Regions from separate parts of the Streptomyces sp. NPDC088554 genome, predicted to be linked through region 2. Evidence: riboswitches for the same ligand, from Rfam matches in the RefSeq annotation. Region 2 holds a riboswitch; each other region holds the start of a gene.
What was found. A riboswitch is a leader RNA that binds a small molecule or an ion and turns the genes downstream of it on or off. The one in region 2 is predicted to bind cyclic di-AMP.

Region 1 (3,850 bases), on a different contig from region 2:
CGGCCCGGGGCTCGCTGCTGGTGTCCGACGCGGGCAACCACGCCTCGATCGTGGACGGTTGCCGGCTCTCCCGGGCCGAGACCGTCGTCGTACCGCACGCGGATCCGGACGCCGTCGCCAAGGCCCTCGACGCGCACGCCGGGCGGCGGGCGCTGGTGGTGAGCGACGCGGTGTTCTCGGTGGACGGCGACGCGGCGCCGCTGGCGCAGCTGGCCGGGGTCTGCCGTCCCCGGGGCGCGGCGCTCCTCGTCGACGACGCGCACGGCCTCGGGGTGCTCGGCGCGGGCGGCCGGGGCACGCTCGACGCGGCCGGGCTCGCGGGGGCGCCCGGGGTGGTGGCCACGCTCACCCTCTCCAAGGCCCTGGGCAGCCAGGGCGGCGCGATCCTCGGCCCGGCGCGGGTCATCGGCCATCTGGCCAACACCGCGCGGACGTTCATCTTCGACACCGGGCTGGCCCCGGCCGCCGTGGGCGGCGCGCTGGCGGCGTTGCGGCTGCTGCGCGGGGAGCCCGCGCGGGCTCTGCGGGCGCGGGAGGTCGCCGCCGCGCTGCACCGGCTGCTGACCGGGGCGGGGCTGACCGCCGTACGGCCGGACGCCGCCGTGGTCTCCGTACAGGCGCCGTCGCCGGAGGCGGCCGTGCGCTGGGCGGCGGACTGCCGGGCGGCGGGGCTGGCCGTGGGGTGCTTCCGGCCGCCGTCGGTGCCGGACGGGATCTCCCGGATCCGGCTGACCGCGCGTGCCGATCTGACGGATGACCAGATCGGCACGGCGGTACGTACGGTGGTGGCGGCCGCCCCACGGTGAGCCGGGGCGGTGGGGCGGCAGCGGCCGGGGTGGTCCGGCCGCCGGTCGCTCCCGTACTCCGGTGGCGGCCCGCGCCGTCTGCACCGGGCCCGCGTCGACGGACCGCTGGAATATGCCATGGACCGCCGGAATATGCCGCATGGCCGGATCCTCATCTCCGGATTTCTCCGTCACGCTTGTCCCCCCCGGGCGTCGCGGCGGAGAAGATGTCTTTCCGGCGGCCAAATACGGTCTCGCGTTGCAGAGTTCACCGCTTCGAGCGACAGATATATGCAGATCTCGATGGATCGGGCTGTGCCCGGCGCGATCGGTGGCAGTGTGTCGCGAAGCACAGTCCGAGCCGGCCGCGCAGTCATCCGCTCTCTGTCGGAGTGCGGTCCGGTGGGAAAGGGACGGCATCGTCATGGCAGACCATCAGGAAGCATCCATCACCCTGCCGAGCGATCCCGCGTCGGTACCGACGGCGCGAAGATATGTCGCGGACCTCCTGGCCGAGTGGGGGCTGCCCGGCGAGGCGGACATGGCGGACACGGTCCGGCTCATCGTCTCCGAGCTGGTCACCAACGCCGTCCAGCACACCTTCGGCCGGTCTCCCACCTTCACGGTGGAGGTCCGGCTGGAGCGCGAGGAACTGCTGCGGCTGGGGGTGACCGACAGCCATCCGCGGTGGCCGCAGCGGCTGCCGGCGGCCGTCCAGCAGGACAACGGCCGGGGGATGGTCATCATCCGCTCGCTGACCGCCGAACACGGCGGGCGGCTGGCCATCACACCGACGCCGGAGGGCGGCAAGACGGTGTGGATCACACTGCCCTGGAGGGCGCCGACGGCTCCGGTCCGGAGCTGAGTTCATCCGTACGTACGGGGTACGGGCCCGAGGCCCCGTCAGAAGCCCCGGAGGCGGCAGGGAGCGGCCGGCCCGGCCCGGCCTGCATCCCCGCCTGGTCCCACGGTGTAGCGCGCTTTCACTCGGACGTACCCTCGGCACCCGCCCGCTCCGGGCCTACGGGCGGGGCGCGGTCGCTACTTCACCCGTCCGTACCAGACGCTCTTCGACCAGATCTTCTCCAGCCGCACCAGGGATCCGGTCTTCGGCGAGTGCCAGATCTTGCCCGCGCCGGCGTAGATGCCGACGTGGTAGACGTTGCTGCCCGAGTGGAAGAACACCAGGTCTCCCTTGCGTCGTTGGGACGACGAGACATGCTTCGTCTTGTTGTACTGCTGCTGGGCCGTGCGGGGGAGCTTCTTACCCGCTTTCTTGAACGAGTACACCGTCAGCCCCGAGCAGTCGAAGCGGGACGGTCCCGTGGCTCCGTACTTGTACGGTGAGCCCTTCTTCGACGCGGCGACCTTCAGCGCCTTCACCCCGTGCGTAGCGGCTTCGGCCTCCGACGCGGCGCCAGGCACCAGCATCGTGCTGCCTATCGCGGCGAGCGTGAGGACCGATACGGCTCCGGTCCGGGACAGCAAAGACGGGACATATGTCTGCGCAGACATGCGCAACCCTTCGTCAGCCGCCTGTGAAGGATGACCTGTCGGGTTCGGGCTGGCGAAGTTGCCCGGCCATGAGGTCCTGTCACAGACCCCGTGGCTTCACCCCAAGGGACGATCACCGTCACGTGTCATCCCGTACTGCTTGGGTCCTCCACTCCTGCCGATCCACTCCTGTCGACTCAGTCATCCGGATACAGCGGCAGGACTCGGCGTCCGTCCGGACCGCCCCGCCGTGGGTGGCGGGGGCTTGTCGTCCCAGGGATCTTGACATCAGCCGGCCGTGGATTTCCGACTGAAACGACGATATGTGAACTTACTCACGGCTGGCCCGTATGAGTGGCGAGCGGGATTTTCATACCGGTTCACGGGGGCGGGGTGAGGGCCGTACCTGCGGGGAATTCGAGGCGCGCCATACGGGTTCGGGCGCTCCGCGCAACTCGACTCCCCGTGTCTGTCCAGCGAGTTCATCCACCGATCGGGTGAGGCGTTCCCGTACGGACGCGTCCATTCGAGAGCGCCTCGCTGCCTCAAGTCCGTTCCTCGGGAGGCATGGTGACCCTCCCAGCACGCCTCTCGCCGTCGAGCACCCGGAGCGCGCGGGCCAGCGTCGCCGAGTGCAGTTCGGTCTCGCCCCGGGAGTGCATCGCCGTCAGGGCGGCGCGGAGCGCGAGCGCCTGGGCGGGCAGCGCCTGCGCGGCCCGCAGCGCGTCATAGGTGTCCGTGCCCCTGGCCGGATTGATACGGCCCAGCAGGTCGACGATCCGAAGATAGGTGTCGACAACGTCACACTCGGCGCGGGTCAGCGCGGGCAGCGGTGGCAGCTCCGGAATCATCGGCCCCTCACCGCCCGCCGGATGCCCCGCGGCTCCGGATCACATGGTCGACCAGCCCGAACGCCTGCGCCCCGGCCGCGTCGAAGACCGTGTCCCGCTCGATGGCCCCGGCGATCCGCTCCGGGCTCCGCCCGGTGTGCCGCGTCAGCATCGACGCGACCAGCGAGCGCTGCCGCGGCAGCTCCTCCGCGTGGATCAGCAGATCGGACGGCTGTCCCTGTACGCCCCGGTCGAGAGCGGGCTGCCGGAGTACGACCCGGGCGCCGGGCAGCGCCATCCGCTTGCCCGGGGTGCCGCCCGCCAGCAGGACGGCGGCGGTGGAGACCGCCTGGCCGAGAACGGTCGTCTCCACGTCGCACATGACGAGCTGCATGGTGTCGTAGATCGCGGTCATGGCGTCGATCGGACCGCCGGGGGAGTTGATGTAGACCCGGATGTCCTGATCGGGCGCGGCGTATTCGAGATGGACGAACTGCGCGATCACATCGTTGGCCGTGGTCTCGTCCACGGCGGTGCCGAGAAAGATGATCCGGTCCTCGAAGAGCTTGGAGTACGGATCGAGACTCCGGGTCCCGTGGGACGTCCGCTCGGTGAATTCGGGCAGGACGTAGCGGGCCGAAGGACGGTTCATGGGCGTACCTCTCCTCATACGGGTGCGAGCTCCGCGCACGGTTCCGCCGCGAGCTCTGTGCGCTCCGTAAAAAATGTACAGGACGTACA
Region 2 (3,850 bases):
GTCCGGGGCCGACGGGGAGGCCCTGCCCCGCACATGAGAGTCTGGAGCGGACACCGTTTTTAAGACTTTTCAGACTTGAAGGGCAACACCATGGCTGAGCGTCGCGTCAATGTCGGCTGGGCCGAGGGCCTGCACGCCCGTCCCGCCTCCATCTTCGTCCGTGCCGCCACGGCCACCGGCGTTCCCGTGACCATCGCGAAGGCCGGCGGCGACCCCGTCAACGCCGCGTCGATGCTCGCGGTGCTCGGGCTGGGCGCGCAGGGCGGCGAGGAGATCGTGCTGGCCTCCGCGGCCGAGGGTGCCGACGCCGCGCTGGACCGGCTGGCGAAGCTGGTCGCCGAGGGCCTCGACGAGCTGCCCGAGACCGTCTGAGCCGACCGGCACCGACCGGCGCGGAGCGATTTCGCGAGGGAGCCGTGGTCCACCGAATTCGGTGGGGCGCGGCTTTTCCGTTTCCGGTGCCGCGCTCCGTCCCGGACATAACTCTTCATCGTTTTACCGCGCACCGGACGCGGACAGCGAGAAATAGACCTCGCCCTTTTCTTCTCTTTTGTATACGGCGCGAATGTTAAGTGGGCGCACTCGCGGTGTTTACGGCATGTTGCGAAACCCTCACCTTTTCGCGGGTACGGTCCAGGCGCTTCAGCCGGTGCGCCCCCGCCGTCCGCTCGGCGTGCAGGGCCGTCAGCGCCCGCGCCCGCTCCGCGTCACCGCGCGCCACCGCGTCCACGATCGCGCCGTGCTCGGCCCAGGACTCCACGGGGTGGGCGGGCTGCTCGACCACGTACATCCAGGCGATCTTGTGCCTGAGCTGGGTGAGCAGGGAGGTCAGCGCGGGGCTGCCCGACGCCTGGGCGAGCGTCTCGTGGAACCAGGCGCCCAGGGAGCGCAGATCCTCGCCCTGGCCCCGGCGGGCCCGGTCCTGTCCCAGTCTGACCAGCCCGCGCAGGACCTTGAGATGGGCGTCCGTACGGCGCTGGGCGGCCCGTGCCGCGCCGAGCGGCTCCAGCATCAGCCGTACCTCCAGGAGGTCGGCGGCCTCCTGCTCCGTGGGCTCGGCGACACACGCGCCGACATGGCGGCGGGTGGTCACGAAGCCCTCCGACTCCAGGGTGCGCAGGGCCTCGCGCACCGGGACGCGGGAGACACCGTACCGCCGCGCCAGCTGTTCCTCGGTGAGCCTGCTTCCCCGCTCGAACAGACCGGAGACGATGTCGTCGCGAATCGCCGTGCATACCGAGTGCGCGGGAATGCGCATATCCCAACCTCCGCTTAATCCGCGCGAAACGCTGCCGATTGACTCCTGTTCCGTGACTCTATTGCAATGAAGGCGAATTTCCGAAGGGTGCCCGAAATCGATGGATATCTTTTGGCCAACGCCAGACCCGACGCCGCCCCCGACCCGACGCCGGCGTCAACAGCGAAGGCCCCGGCACGGAGCCGAGGCCTTCCAGGGATGTCCGGGGCGTACGGACGGGTCAGACGTTGGCGCCGTGCGCGCGCAGATACGCGACGGGGTCCATGTCGGAGCCGTACTCCGGGCCGGTCCTGGCCTCGAAGTGCAGATGCGGTCCGGTGGCGTTGCCGGACGCGCCGGAGAGACCGATCTGCTGGCCGGGGGTGACGCTCTGGCCGACGGAGACCGCGACCGAGGAGAGGTGGGCGTACTGGGTGTACGTCCCGTCGGCCATCCTGAGCACGATGTTGTTGCCGTACGAGCCGCCCCAGCCCGCCTCGACCACGGTGGCCGTGCCCACGGCCACGACCGGGGTGCCGAACGCGGCACGGAAGTCGACGCCGGAGTGGCTGCCGGAGGACCAGAGGGAGCCGCCCGCGCGGTACCCCGTGGTGACGTAGGAGCCCGCGACGGGGAGCTGGAAGGTGTTGAGGAGCCTGCGCTCGGCCGCGCGGGTGGCGCGCTCCTGCTCCGCGCGGATCTCCTTGGCGCGCGCCTCCGCCAGCCGCTTCGCCTCCGCCTTCGCCTGCGCCTCGGCCTTGAGCCTGGCGGTCTGCTCGGCGGCGCGGCGCTGGACCTCGGCCTGTTCGTCGATCACATCGACGAGGGAGTCGCCGAGGGTGATCGCGTGGTTCAGTCCGGTCTGCGAGGCGGCCTCGATGTCCGCGCCGGCGGCGAGGGCCGGGGAGGCGGCCAGGGTGCCGATGACTCCGGTCGCGGTGAGCGTCGCGAGACCGGCGACGCTCGCGCCGCCCTTGCGGCTCATACCGCTGCGGGCACGGTGCTTCCCGGTGGCTCGGGTGAACGCCATGGAGTGGCTGGTCCTTTCCTTCCCTCTCGCCTACCGGGTTAGCTGACGGGTTCGGAGCAGGAAGGTCTCCTACGGGCCCCTCCGCGCGGGCCGAGCCGCGAAGGCGTCCGATTCACCCCAGGGACTGATGGGTCCCCGGCTCCCCCTCGGCTCGCGCCTGACGGGGACTCGGCGATGGCTGCCCGGTGCCACGGATGCGGCGGGATGCTGGCGGACAACCGGACCGACGCTAGGCGTGTCGTCTTTCGTTCGCCAACCGAACAGGCTGTTTTGTCATATAGCCCACAGGCCAGACGGGAAGATTCACCAAGGAAGCGGACATAAAGAGGGAACCCCGGCAGCCGAGGCCACCGAGGTTCCCTCCCGCGGACGAATCAGCCGGTGACAACCGTCACTTCACCGATACCGAGAGCCTCGACCGGCTCCTTGATCTGTGCGGCGTCCCCGACCAGTACGGTGACCAGCCGGTCCACCGGGAAGGCGTTGACGGCCGCCGCCGTCGCCTCGACGGTGCCGGTCTCCGCCAGCCGCGCGTACAACTGCGCCTGGAAGTCGTCCGGAAGGAACTGCTCGACCTGGTCGGCCAGCGTGGCCGCGACGGAAGCCGCCGTCTCGTACTTCAGCGGCGCCACCCCCACCAGGTTCTGTACGGCCACATCGCGCTCGGCGTCGGTGAGCCCCTCCGCCGCGAGCGTGCGCAGCACCTTCCAGAGGTCTTCCAGCGCCGGGCCGGTGGACGCGGTGTCCACGGAGCCGCTGATGGCGAGCATCGCGGCGCCGGTCGCCCCGCCCGGGGCGGTGGGTGACGAGGAGCGCAGCACCTGGCCGAAGGCCCGTACGCCGTAGGTGTAGCCCTTCTCCTCGCGCAGCACCCGGTCGAGCCGGGAGGTGAGCGTGCCGCCCAGGCAGTAGGTGCCGAGGACCTGGGCGGGCCAGACCCGGTCGTGCCGGTCGGCGCCGATCCGGCCGATCAGCAGCTGGGTCTGGACGGCGCCGGGGCGGTCCACGATCACCACCCGGCCCGTGTCGTCCGCGGTCACGGGCGGTACGGGCCGGGGCGCGGCGGTGTCGCCGGTCCAGGCGCCGAGGGTGTCGGCGAGGATCTCGTCCAGGTCGACCCCGGTGAGGTCGCCGACGATCACGGCGGTGGCCGTGGCGGGGCGTACGTGCGCCTCGTAGAAGGCGCGTACACCCGCGGCGTCGATGCGCTCCACCGTCTCGGCGGTGCCCTGGCGTGGCCGGGACATCCGCAGGGAGGCCGGGAACAGCTCCTTGGAGAGCTGCTTGGCGGCCCGGCGGCCGGGGTTGGCGGTCTCGTGCGGGATCTCGTCGAGCCGGTTGCGTACGAGCCGGTCGACCTCGCTGTCGGCGAAGGCGGGGGCGCGCAGCGCCTCGGCGAGCAGGCCGAGCGCCTTGGGCAGCCGGGAGACGGGGACCTCCAGCGAGACCCGTACCCCCGGGTGGTCGGCGTACGCGTCGAGCGTGGCGCCGCAGCGCTCCAGCTCGGCCGCGAACTCCTCGGCGGTGTGCTTGTCGGTGCCCTCGGAGAGCGCCCGTGCCATGATCGTGGCCACGCCGTCGAG
Region 3 (3,850 bases), on a different contig from region 2:
CGCCGGCCCCGCCAGGCCCCTGCCCTTCTCGTCGCGGCGGGGGTGACCGGATCCGCCATCGCCATTCCGTTGCTCGGCGCCGCGAGCGCCGGCGCGGCGGACGCCACCACCTGGGACCGTGTCGCCGAGTGCGAGAGCGGCGGCCAGTGGAGCGCCAGCCTCGGCAGCGGCCACTACGGCGGCCTCCAGATGTCCCAGGAGACCTGGGACAGGTTCGGCGGCGCCGACTACGCGGCCAGCCCCGATCTGGCCAGCCGTTCGCAGCAGATAGCGGTGGCCGAGAAGGTCTTCGCGGCCCAGGGCCCGCTGGCGTGGCCCAGCTGCGCGGCGGTCTCCGGGCTGGCGAAGAGCGTCGTCTCCGGGGTGGCCGGTGGCGACCGGGGCGCCGGTACGGAGGCGGGCTCCCCGGAGGCCCCGGCGGCCACACCGGGCACCTCCGACTCCGCCGCGGGGGAGAAGGGCAAGGGCACCGAGCCCGCCCCCTCCGCCTCGCCCGCCTCCCCGGCGCCCGGCGAGGACGCCACCGACAAGGACGGCGCCAAGGGCCCCACCGGGGACAAGGCCGCCGACAGCGCCCCCGCCAAGGGCAAGCACCGGGGCGCCGCCGCCAAGGAGGAGGCAGGCCCGGAGGCCCCGGCCCCGGACCGCGAGCCGGACAGCCGCGCCTCGCGCGACGGAGCGGACCGCGGCACCGACAGCCTCACGGACGGCGGGGTGACGCATCCCACGGAGTCCCGGGCCGAGTCCGTCGTCGTCGGCGGCGAGACCCTGTCCGGCATCATCGGCGCCCAGAAGGTCGTCGGCGGGTGGGTCTGAGCCGGCCCGGAGACGCTCGGGGGCGGCCTTCGGGGGGACCCGCGGGCGGCCCCGGGGCGAACCCCGGATGAGCGAGGCCCCGTTGACGCCGCCCTCGGCCCCTTCCGCCCTGGCCAACGGCTCGGGCGAGGTCCGAAGTGAGGCCGTTCCGAGGGGTAGTTCAGGGTGGTGTGTCCGCTTCTGCGTAAGTGAGACAAGGGTCTCTTTGCCGTAACTGGGTACTTTTGGGCCGGCGGTTGCCCGGATCCCTCTCCCACCTGCGGAAATGACGGGAGCCTCAAGGGCGTTAAGGGCGATTTTTCCGGGATGTGCTTCTTTGATCAACCGATGGACCTGTGATTACGGTCTGAACCGCTCGCACCGCGGGCCCCGTCGACCGAAACGCCGAATCCTGCCGTCGGTCGGGGGAGCAGTCGTCGCGTAAAGCGCCGTAGGCAGGAGCGGGGGACCCAAAGGTTCGCGCCGGTCACAGGTCGTCGGGAGACGGCCGGGGCCGGCTAGGGGTGAAGCCGCGTGCGAGAGCACGCGGCCGGGCAACTCATTGGCCCGAACCCGACAGCTGACCTCGTAGGCGTCGGTGAGGAGATGCTCCATGCTGCTGTTTTCCAGCAAGGCCAGGCACCGTCGTCCGTCCAGGGCGGTCCGCTACGCCACACTCGCCGGGATCACCGGTGCCGCTGTGGCGGCCCCGCTGATCGGCGCCGCCTCCGCCTCCGCCGCCACCGCCGCCGAGTGGGACCAGGTCGCCCAGTGCGAGTCCGGCGGCAACTGGTCCATCAACACTGGTAACGGCTTCTACGGCGGCCTCCAGTTCACCAACTCCACCTGGGCCGCGTTCGGTGGCACTGCCTACGCCTCCCGCGCCGACCTGGCCTCCAAGTCCCAGCAGATAGCGGTCGCCGAGAAGGTCCTGGCGGGCCAGGGCAAGGGCGCCTGGCCGAGCTGTGGTGTGAACCTGTCCGGTGCCGCGTACAACGGCGGCTCCGCGAGCGGGGGCTCCGGCGACTCCAGCAGCTCCAGCAACTCCGGTACGTCGAAGCGGCAGGCCGCCCCGCAGCAGCAGGCCGCTCCCCAGCAGCAGGCCGCCCCGCAGCAGCGGGCCCAGCCCCAGCAGCGGTCGGCCCGTACCGAGGCCCAGCCCGCCTCGCGCGGCGAGAGCCGTACCTTCACGATCAAGAAGGGCGACGGCGAGTACAAGGTCAAGTCCGGCGACACCCTCTCCAGGATCGCCACGGCCCACAAGGTCGAGGGCGGCTGGGAGAAGATCTTCGAGCTGAACAAGGACATCGTCCGCGACGCCGATGTGATCTACCCCGGCCAGCGGCTCCACCTGAGCTGACCGGCCCACAGACGGCCCCGGTCCGGCGCGCGACCCCCGTGCGCGCCGGACCGGGGCTTCGGCGGTGGTCGGGAGATGCGGGGCGTATCCGGGCGTACGGGGTGACCGGCGCAAAAGGTGCTCTTTTCGTCTTAGGGGGCGGGCACCGGCCGACCGGCGAGCCCGATCCGGTTAGGCTCATGTCGCAAGGCCACAGAGACCCTGCACTTCAAGCGTCACATCCCAGAAGGAGATGCTCGTGCCGTCCATCGACGTCGTCGTAGCCCGGGAAATCCTCGACTCCCGAGGCAACCCCACGGTCGAGGTCGAGGTCGGCCTCGACGACGGCAGCACCGGTCGTGCTGCTGTCCCCTCCGGTGCGTCCACCGGTGCGTTCGAGGCCGTCGAACTCCGCGACGGAGACCCCAAGCGCTACCTGGGCAAGGGTGTGGAGAAGGCCGTCCTCGCCGTGATCGAGCAGCTCGGTCCCGAGCTGGTCGGGTACGACGCCACCGAGCAGCGCCTGATCGACCAGGCGATGATCGACCTGGACGCCACGGAGAACAAGGGCTCGCTGGGCGCCAACGCCATCCTCGGCGTCTCCCTGGCCGTGGCGCACGCCGCCTCCGAGGCCTCGGACCTCCCGCTCTTCCGCTACCTGGGCGGCCCGAACGCGCATCTGCTGCCCGTTCCGATGATGAACATCCTGAACGGCGGCTCGCACGCCGACTCGAATGTCGACATCCAGGAATTCATGATCGCCCCGATCGGCGCGGAGTCCTTCTCCGAGGCGCTGCGCTGGGGTGCCGAGGTCTACCACACCCTCAAGAAGGTCCTGAAGCAGAAGGGCCTGTCCACCGGCCTCGGCGACGAGGGCGGCTTCGCCCCGAACCTGGAGTCCAACCGCGCCGCGCTCGACCTGATCCTCGAAGCGATCAAGGAGGCCGGTTACGTCCCCGGCCGCGACATCGCGCTCGCGCTCGACGTCGCCGCGTCCGAGTTCTACAAGGACGGCGCGTACGAGTTCGAGGGCAAGTCCCGCTCGGCCGCCGAGATGACCGAGTACTACGAGGAGCTGGTCTCCGCGTACCCGCTCGTCTCCATCGAGGACCCGCTGTACGAGGACGACTGGGCCGGCTGGAAGGTCATCACCGACAAGCTGGGCTCCAAGGTCCAGATCGTCGGCGACGACCTCTTCGTCACCAACCCGGAGCGCCTCGCGCGCGGCATCGAGGAGGGCTCCGCCAACGCCCTGCTCGTCAAGGTCAACCAGATCGGTTCGCTGACGGAGACCCTGGACGCCGTCGAGCTGGCCCAGCGCAACGGCTTCAAGTGCATGATGTCCCACCGCTCGGGCGAGACCGAGGACGTCACCATCGCCGACCTCGCCGTCGCGGTGAACTGCGGCCAGATCAAGACCGGCGCCCCGGCCCGCTCGGACCGCGTCGCCAAGTACAACCAGCTGCTGCGCATCGAGGAGATCCTCGACGACGCGGCGGTGTACGCGGGCCGCAGCGCGTTCCCGAGGTTTCGCTCCGCGAACTGACCGGGGGATGCGCTCCGCGAACTGACCGGGGGATGCGCTCTGCGAACTGACCGGGGGATGCGCTCCGCGAACTGACCGGGGATGCGCTCCGCCTGAGCCCGAACCCGATCCTGATCCCGAATCAGGTCCCGGGCGCGGATGACCAGCCCGTCGTCCGTACGTCCCCGGCC
Region 4 (3,850 bases), on a different contig from region 2:
CCCCGAGACCATCGGCGAGATAGCGGTCGGTGCCGCCCCAGGTCTTCTCGATGGTCTCGAAGGCGGCGGCGAGATACTCCACCCGCGCGTCGAAGAGCGGCGCGAGCAGCTCCATCACCTCGGGGGAGGTTCCGGCGGGTGAGGTGTCGCCGCGCCGGACCCGGTAGCGGCGGTGCGGGTCGTTCGACTTCAGATAATCCGCCTCGATCGCGTCCGGCTCGACACCGACCGCGAGCAGGGCCACCGCGACGGAGAGCCCGGCCCGGTCCTTGCCCGCCGCGCAGTGCAGGAGCGCGGGCACGCTGTCCGAGGCGAGCGCGTGCAGGATCCGGCTGTGCTCGGCGGTGCGGTCCACGATGATCATCCGGTACGAGGCGATCATCCGCGCCGCCGCCCTGCCCTCCGCGAGGAGCGAGCGCAGCTGGCCGAGATCGCCGACGCGGACCATCCGCCAGAACTCGGCGCCGTCGGCGGGGTCGCTGAGCGGGATGTTCACATTGCGTACGCCGGGCAGCTCGACATCCGGACCGTCCAGTTTCCGGTCGGCCTCGTTGCGGAAGTCGAAGACGGTGTGCAGACCGAGGGTGGCGAGAAAGGCCGTGTCGGTGTCGGTGGCATGGGCGAGATGGCCACTGCGGAAGAGCTTGCCGTGGGCCACCCGTCGGCCGTCCGTGGTCGGAAGTCCGCCCACATCACGGAAGTTGCGCACACCGGACAGTTCGGGCTCCGTCGACGGGATGTGCGGCAGCTGCTGCGTCACGGCGTGCTCCTCCGTGGTCTGCCGTCGGCGCGGCCCGCCGACGATACCGGCTTCTGACCCTACGACATCTGTTCAAGAGGGCGATCGGCCCGGTGGAGCTGTATTCAGATGCCTATCAACCGGACATTATGTTCGCCTTAATGCAGCCCAAATGGCGACCTGACCGTATTGGGTACTTCCGCATAACCTGCCCCCATGGAAGTGGATATGGGGATCGATGAGTGAGCGGAATCATATCCGTGACGTTCCGTGGCGATGGGGAGAAAGGGATTTCACTCCCCCCAGGGGAACTGACGGTTCGTGAGGCACGCAGGGTGACGGTGATGTCCGGCGATATTCGAGTGGTCGGCCGTGGCCGAAAGTGGCGGCTTGTTCCGGCCGTCCGACTCGCCTACGTTCACCCTCAATCCGGACGGAACGCCGAATCCTGCCGCCGACCGGAGCACACATCCATCCATCCATGTGTGGCAGGAGCGGGGGACCCACGGTAGTACGCCGATCCGGAGACCCGGACGGCTCGGGGTGAAGTCGCGCAACGCGGCCGGGCATCTCCAGCCCGAACCCGACAGCTCACCTCGTAGGCGCCGGAGAGGAACGCACCATGCCCGCCAAGGGTAAGCACCGTCGTCCGAAGAGCAGTCCGTTCTCGCGCCGCGGATTCATCGCCGCGGGTACGGGCGGCGCGGCCATCGCCCTTCCGCTCATCGGCGCCGCCGGCGCCGAGGCCGCTCCCTCCGTGGCCCCGCAGGCCACCTCCGAGCTGCCGCAGGCGGTGCCCGCGGCCGCGCAGGCCGCTTCCGCGGCGCGTACGGCCCGGAGCGAGGCCGCCGTGCAGAGCGCGACCGCCGTACCGCAGCAGCGGGCGGCCGCGCAGATCGCCGCGGCGAGGGCCACGAAGACCTACTCCGTGGTCTCCGGTGACTATCTGTCCAGGATCGCGGACGAGCAGAACGTCCAGGGCGGCTGGCAGAAGCTGTACGAGGACAACCGCGAGGCGGTCGGCGGCGACCCCGGGATGATCCACCCCGGGCTGAAGCTGACCCTCGGATCGAAGGCCACGACGGCCCGCGCCGAGACCCGGGCGGAGTCCTCCGGGACCCCGTCCTCGTCGCGGTCCTCCGCCTCGTCCGCCTCGTCCTCTTCGGGGTCCGCGAAGCCGTCCACCGTGACCAAGGCTCCGGAGGCCGAGGCCCCGACCACCGACAAGGCCGCGCAGAGCAGCGGTTCGGGCTTCACCCGGCCCGTCGACTCGGCGGTCGGCACCTCCTACCGCGCCTCGGGCGGAAGCTGGTCCAGCGGCTACCACACCGGGGTGGACTTCATCGCGCCCTCGGGCTCCACCATCAAGGCGGTCGGCGCGGGCACGGTCGTGACGGCGGGCTGGGGCGGCTCGTACGGAAACCAGATCGTCATCCGGCACGACGACGGCAGGTACTCGCAGTACGCCCATCTGTCGTCCCTCTCCGTCTCCACCGGCCAGAGCGTCGGCCAAGGCCAGCAGATCGGTCTCTCCGGTGCCACCGGCAATGTCACGGGACCGCATCTGCACTTCGAGATCCGCACCGGACCGGAGTACGGCTCGGACATCGACCCGCTGGCCTATCTGCGCGCGTACGGTGTCACGGTCTGATTCGTCCCGCTGTCCGATTTCATAGCGCTCCCGCACCACGCTGCCCGGCACTCTCCGTGCCGGGCAGCGGTCGTATACGGCTATTCCCGGTTGGGGAAAACTTGACGGATGGCGTTTCTCACCCGGGGTCAACCCCTCCCTACGGTCGCGTAGGTCACATCCCCGGTGGAAAATGATCTGCTGTGGCAGACGATTCGAGATCAAGAGAAAATGGCGTGTTCGGGTCGTACGCGGCGATTGGCGACAGCTTTACGGAGGGCGTGGGAGACCCGGGCCCCGACGGACAGTTCGTCGGCTGGGCGGACCGGCTCGCGGTCCTGCTCGCCGACCGGCTGCCGGTGACCGGCCCGGTCCCGGACACCGGGCACGGAGATTTCCGGTACGCCAATCTCGCCGTGCGCGGCCGACTCCTCGACCAGATCGTCGAGGAGCAGATCCCCCGGGCGAAGGAACTCGCCCCCGACCTGGTGACCTTCTGCGCCGGTGGCAATGACATCCTCCGTCCCGGCTCCGACCCCGACGATGTCGCCGAGCGCTTCGAGCGGGCCGTCGCCGAACTCACCGGTGCCGTCGGCACGGTCATGCTGACCACCGGCTTCGACACCCGTGGCGTCCCCGTGCTGCGTCATCTGCGCGGCAAGATAGCCACCTTCACCGCCCACACCCGGTCCATCGCCGATCGCTACGGCTGTCCGGTACTCGACCTCTGGGCTCTGAAGTCCGTCCAGGACAGGCGCGCCTGGGACGGCGACCGGCTGCATCTGTCGCCCGACGGCCACACCCGGGTCGCGCTGCGCGCCGCCCAGGTGCTCGGACTCGACGTACCGGCGGACCCCGACCAGATCTGGCCGCCGGAACCGCCGCGCGGCACCCTTGAGGTGCGGCGGGACGACATCCACTGGGCGCGGGAGTATCTGGTGCCCTGGATCGGACGCAGACTGCGCGGCGAGTCCTCCGGGGACAAGGTCGAGGCGAAGCGCCCCGACCTGCTGCCGCTGGAGCACTGACACCGGAGCCCTGGACAACAGGGAAGCGGGTCCCGGCACGTCACACCGGCCGCCGGGACCCGCTCCGGCTATCCCGCCCGCGAGCACGTCGTGCAACAGTGGCGTCTCCGGACGCACATGACGGCTGTCAGGGCAGGCGCACACCGCGAGCGCCCGGCGGTACGGTACGCACCGGTGCGCCGGACCTGACCCGCCGTGACCGGTCAGTCCCGGTCCGCCACGAGATCCTCCGGACCGATCAGCGCCTCGCCGCCCTCCGCCGTACAGGCGTAGGCACCGGCCCGCGCGCCGAGCCGGGCGGACTCCTCCAGACCGCGGCCGGCCAGCCTGCCGTGGAGGAAGCCGCAGACGTACGCGTCGCCCGCGCCGTTGGAGTCCACCACGGGGGCGGGCGGCGGGGTCGCCGGGACCGGGCGCGGGGACCGGCCGCCCTCACGGGTCATCACGTACGAG

Region 1: another riboswitch for cyclic di-AMP. It lies ahead of ACIP8W_RS10645 (C40 family peptidase); the one in region 2 lies ahead of ACIP8W_RS24640 (M23 family metallopeptidase).
Region 3: another riboswitch for cyclic di-AMP. It lies ahead of ACIP8W_RS20715 (transglycosylase family protein); the one in region 2 lies ahead of ACIP8W_RS24640 (M23 family metallopeptidase).
Region 4: another riboswitch for cyclic di-AMP. It lies ahead of ACIP8W_RS05570 (LysM peptidoglycan-binding domain-containing M23 family metallopeptidase); the one in region 2 lies ahead of ACIP8W_RS24640 (M23 family metallopeptidase).

The regions. Positions count from the first base shown of each region.
Region 1 is NZ_JBIVMF010000007.1:61,558-65,407, forward strand. Features, by position in the region: gene ACIP8W_RS10635 (8-amino-7-oxononanoate synthase) at 1-806, shown strand, start outside; gene ACIP8W_RS10640 (ATP-binding protein) at 1,210-1,650, shown strand; gene ACIP8W_RS10645 (C40 family peptidase) at 1,827-2,300, opposite strand; cyclic di-AMP (ydaO/yuaA leader) riboswitch at 2,303-2,506, opposite strand; gene ACIP8W_RS10650 (hypothetical protein) at 2,825-3,130, opposite strand; gene ACIP8W_RS10655 (ATP-dependent Clp protease proteolytic subunit) at 3,138-3,761, opposite strand.
Region 2 is NZ_JBIVMF010000023.1:32,542-36,391, reverse strand. Features, by position in the region: gene ACIP8W_RS24650 (HPr family phosphocarrier protein) at 91-372, shown strand; gene ACIP8W_RS24645 (GntR family transcriptional regulator) at 569-1,258, opposite strand; gene ACIP8W_RS24640 (M23 family metallopeptidase) at 1,479-2,267, opposite strand; cyclic di-AMP (ydaO/yuaA leader) riboswitch at 2,280-2,451, opposite strand; gene ACIP8W_RS24635 (M16 family metallopeptidase) at 2,642-3,850, opposite strand, start outside.
Region 3 is NZ_JBIVMF010000017.1:26,123-29,972, forward strand. Features, by position in the region: gene ACIP8W_RS20710 (transglycosylase family protein) at 1-816, shown strand, start outside; cyclic di-AMP (ydaO/yuaA leader) riboswitch at 1,233-1,405, shown strand; gene ACIP8W_RS20715 (transglycosylase family protein) at 1,412-2,155, shown strand; gene eno (phosphopyruvate hydratase) at 2,388-3,680, shown strand.
Region 4 is NZ_JBIVMF010000003.1:364,453-368,302, forward strand. Features, by position in the region: gene ACIP8W_RS05565 (tyrosine-protein phosphatase) at 1-760, opposite strand, end outside; cyclic di-AMP (ydaO/yuaA leader) riboswitch at 1,169-1,357, shown strand; gene ACIP8W_RS05570 (LysM peptidoglycan-binding domain-containing M23 family metallopeptidase) at 1,362-2,390, shown strand; gene ACIP8W_RS05575 (SGNH/GDSL hydrolase family protein) at 2,573-3,397, shown strand; partial or broken gene ACIP8W_RS05580 (PfkB family carbohydrate kinase) at 3,601-3,850, opposite strand, start outside.